2 regions of the Herbaspirillum sp. WGmk3 genome follow, and region 2 is predicted to be linked to the other one. Evidence: predicted binding sites of a transcription regulator. Region 2 holds the regulator's gene; the other holds the start of a gene.
The links. Region 2 encodes sigma-54, which starts transcription at its own class of promoters, with help from an activator protein. Its sites were predicted from a motif close to TGGCANGNAANCTGCTTT; they were not measured.
Positions count from the first base shown of each region.

Region 1 (2,202 bases), on a different contig from region 2:
CGAGCGCGCAAAGAGCGTGATCGACTGGCGCACCGTTTCCATCACCTCCGAATCGCCCCGCAGGTCCTTGAGGTGATGCCGTGCGCGCAGGCTGTCAGCGACCGGCAGGCTGGGGCCACGCGTGCTTTCCAGCTGTGTCAGCCGCGCCAGTTCCAGCGCATCTTCAAAGGCCTGCCGCACCGTGGCCGAGGAGTAGAGGAAGATCCCCTGCATCCCCGCTTCCTCGGCCAGGTCGGTGATGAGCCCGGCCCCGACCACCGCCTGCACGCCGCCGGCTTTCAGTTCCTGCACTACGGCGCGCGCGTCTTCTTCGGTGGCATAGGTGCGCTGGGCAATGTCGAGTCCGAACATCTGCTGGAATTCGGTCAGGGCCGGCATCGCCTCCTGATAAGTGACCAGCCCGATGCGCGCGCTGATCTGGCGGGCACGGGCCAGTGCCTGCATCACGTCGAAGCCGCTGGCGCGCGCCACCACCACCGGCACTGGCAGGCGGCTTTTGAGATAGGCACCGTTGGAGCCGGCCGAGATCACCACATCGCAGCGCTCGCTGGCCAGGCGCTCGCGGATGGCGCGCACGGCCTCGTCGAAGCCCAGATGTATGGGCTCGATATCGGCCACGCCGTCGAATTCCAGCGTGATGTCGCGGAAAAGTTCGGAGAGGCGCGACACGGACACGGTCCAGATCACGGGCTTGTCGGCCAGGCGGTCAGCGGGGGCAGGGCGTTTCATGGTGGGCGTTCGCGGCGTTTCGATGAAACGTTAATGTAACACTGATGAAACGGCCAGGGTTGTGGAACATCAACCCGACAGAAGGCGGGTACGCCCGGAGAGCGCACCGGAAGGGAAGCCTGCCAGCCTTGTCCGGCGCTGGTTTCAGACGATATGAAGGTTTTTTCATGCCTTGCGCCATGCAATGCTGCACTGCGATGGCACGGCCGTTGCAATGGTGAACGCACATGTCGCAGGACGGGTGTGATGCAGCCCCGCCCGCCGCAGTCAGGCAATCCAGACTTTCCGTATTTCAACCTCATCGAGAAGGTGTCCACCATGGCTCTCCACTCCGCAGGCGCAGCGTTCCGCCAGGCCGTCCAGGAAGAATCCCCCTTGCAAGTCATCGGCGCGATCAACGCCAATCACGCCCTGTTGGCCAAGCGTGCCGGCTTCCGCGCGATCTACCTGTCCGGCGGCGGCGTGGCTGCGGGTTCGCTGGGCCTGCCTGACCTGGGCATCTCCAACCTGGATGACGTGCTCACCGACGTGCGCCGCATCACTGACGTGTGCGACCTGCCGCTGCTGGTGGACGTCGATACCGGCTTCGGTGCCTCGGCCTTCAACGTGGCGCGCACCGTGAAGTCCATGATCAAGTTCGGCGCGGCCGCCATGCACATCGAAGACCAGGTCGGCGCCAAGCGCTGCGGCCATCGTCCCAACAAGGAGATCGTCACCAAACAGGAAATGGTGGACCGCATCAAGGCCGCCGTCGATGCCCGTACCGATGAGAACTTCGTCATCATGGCGCGCACCGATGCGCTGGCGGTCGAAGGGCTGGACGCCGCCATCGAGCGCGCCGTGGCCTGCGTCGAAGCCGGTGCCGACATGATCTTCCCGGAAGCCATCACCGACCTCGCCATGTACAAGCAGTTCGCCAATGCGGTGAAGGTGCCGATCCTGGCCAACATCACCGAATTCGGCTCGACGCCGCTGTTTACCGTCGACGAATTGAAGGGCGCCGATGTGGGCCTGGTGCTCTATCCGCTCTCGGCCTTCCGCGCCATGAACAAGGCCGCCGAAAACGTCTACCAGGCGATTCGCCGCGACGGCACCCAGAAGAACGTGGTCGATACCATGCAGACCCGCATGGAGCTCTATGACCGCATCGATTACCACAGCTACGAGCAGCGTCTGGATGCGCTGTTTGCCCAGCAGAAGAACAAGTAAAACATTACCGCAAGACCGAATACCCCCTTCCGATAATCAGTTTCGAGCCAATACAGACTACGAGGAGAACACGATGAGCGATCAGCAAGCCCCCGGTTTCAAGCCCAAGAAATCCGTTGCCCTCTCTGGCGTGACCGCCGGCAACACCGCCCTGTGTACCGTCGGCAAGACCGGCAATGACCTGCACTACCGCGGCTACGACATCCTGGACGTGGCCGACAGCTGCGAGTTCGAGGAAATCGCTCACCTGCTGGTGCACGGCAA
Region 1 covers NZ_JAKYWT010000001.1:345,981-348,182, reverse strand. The annotation lists gene prpR (propionate catabolism operon regulatory protein PrpR) at 1-729, opposite strand, end outside; gene prpB (methylisocitrate lyase) at 1,048-1,938, shown strand; gene prpC (2-methylcitrate synthase) at 2,012-2,202, shown strand, end outside.
Region 1: prpB (methylisocitrate lyase) is a predicted target of sigma-54. The motif match lies at 928-945, and genes of this name have one in related genera.

Region 2 (2,202 bases):
TGCTTGATGACCTGGCGATCGAGCTTGTCGATCAGCGTGTCAATGGCAGCGTAGAGGTCGTGTGCGATGCTTTCCGCATGTAGATCCTTCCCCTTGATGTGGACGTTGATTTCCGCTTTTTGGCGCTTTTCCTTTTCTGTGAGTTTATCTACGCTCAGGATCACGCTGACGTCGATCACGTTGTCGAAATGGCGCTTGATACGCGAGAGCTTGCTTTGCACGTATTCCCGGATGGCGGGGGTCAGTTCGAGGTGGTGTCCACTGATGGTCAGATTCATACAAGACTCCTATCGTGAAGTCACTGGAGGTTCGTGCAATCGATCCTGCTGCAGCTGTACCACGGGCACGGTCTTCGTGTCAGATGGCGCGGGCATCAGTCGGATGCTTGCCTGAACACAGCAACGGTACTGCAGAAAAACTGAGGAAAAACTCAGAGGGACTTGCGGAGATTGACCGGCGGAATCTTCAACACTTCGCGGTATTTGGCGACTGTGCGTCGCGCGACCACCATGCCTTGTTCTGCCAGCATATCCGCAATCTTGCTATCGGATAATGGGGTCTGCGGGTTCTCGGCTCCTATCAACTGTTTGATCAGCGCCCGTATCGCGGTGGAGGAAGCTTCACCTCCGGTTTCAGTCGCGACATGGCTACCGAAGAAGTATTTCAACTCAAACATTCCATGCGGAGTGAGCATGTATTTCTGAGTCGTCACGCGAGAGATGGTGCTCTCGTGTAGACCCAGTGTATCAGCAATTTCACGCAGCACAAGGGGGCGCATGGCCACTGCCCCATGTGAAAAGAAGTTTCTTTGACGTTCCACAATAGCCTGCGCGACGCGCAAAATTGTATCGAAACGTTGCCGCATGTTCTTGATGAGCCACTTGGCTTCCTGCAACTGCGACGACAGCGAACCTTCTCCCTTGGCTTGCTTCAATGCACTGGCATACATCGCATTGACGCGCAGCTTGGGCATGACCTCATGGTTGAGCATGACCTGCCAGCCGTTCTTTGTCTGCTTGACAATCACGTCCGGCACCACATAGTCCGAGGCATCACGCGCGAATTCCGCACCCGGATGCGGACGGCACTGGCGGATCACGGCCTGCGCTTCGCGCAGGTCTTCGTCATCGCAATCCAGGGCCTTCTTGATCTTGTTGAAATCGCGCTGGGCAAACAGCGGCAGGTAATCCTCCACGATCCTCAGCGCCAGCTTGCGCGTGACAAAGGGGATCTTGGGCAGGCGGCGGATCTGCAGGGCCAGGCATTCGCCGGCACTGCGCGCACCGACACCCGCCGGGTCCAGGCTCTGCAGCAGCTTGAGCGAAATCGACAGCTCTTCCATGTCGATGCCCAGCTCTTCGGGCAGGCGTGCGTGGATGTCTTCCAGCGGCTCTTCCAGATAGCCGCTCTCGTCCAGCGCATCGGTGAGCAGTTCCAGCAGCGCACGATCACGCAGGGTGCGTGCGGTCACGCGGATCTGTTCCAGCAGGTGTTCGCGCAGGGTCAGTTCGTGCGCTTCGAGTTGCGGACGGGCATCGTCATCGTCTGGCGACTTGCCGCTGCGCGCGACGTCGTCGAAGCTCCAGTCGGCATCCCCCGTGACACCGGCTTCCGGCGTGTTGTCCTGGTAGTCGAAGCTGGAATCGCCATCGCTGGCGGCCGGGGCCGCTTCGCCGCTGCCTTCGTGACTGGTTTCGGCAACGCCGCTGGAGGGCGAATTGGAGACCGCGCCATCGGCCAGCAGACGTACCGAATTGTCGAGCGCGTCGTCGAGGCGTTCCAGCAGGGGATTGTCGGAGAGGATCTGTTCCAGTTCCTGGTGCAGTTCCAGCGTCGACAGTTGCAACAGTCTGATCGACTGCTGCAGTTGCGGCGTCAATGCGAGGTGCTGCGAGGTACGTAACTGGAGCGACTGTTTCATCTGTCTTTCTGAAAGCGGCGTGGCCCGCTGGTTGCTCTGCCGGTCGTTGCGTATTGCGTATTGCTTGTTGCGTATTACGTGATGTGCACTCTGTATTTCTTCAAGCGTATCGGGCAAGCCGACTGCACCGCTTACATGCGGAAATGCTCGCCCAGATACACGCGGCGCACCGACTCGTTGGCGATGATCTCTTCCGGATTGCCGCTGGCCAGCACCGTGCCCTGGTTGATGATGTAGGCGCGATCACAGATGCCCAGCGTTTCGCGCACGTTGTGGTCGGT
Region 2 covers NZ_JAKYWT010000008.1:18,745-20,946, forward strand. The annotation lists gene hpf (ribosome hibernation-promoting factor, HPF/YfiA family) at 1-278, opposite strand, end outside; gene MKD49_RS24230 (RNA polymerase factor sigma-54) at 431-1,921, opposite strand; gene lptB (LPS export ABC transporter ATP-binding protein) at 2,053-2,202, opposite strand, start outside.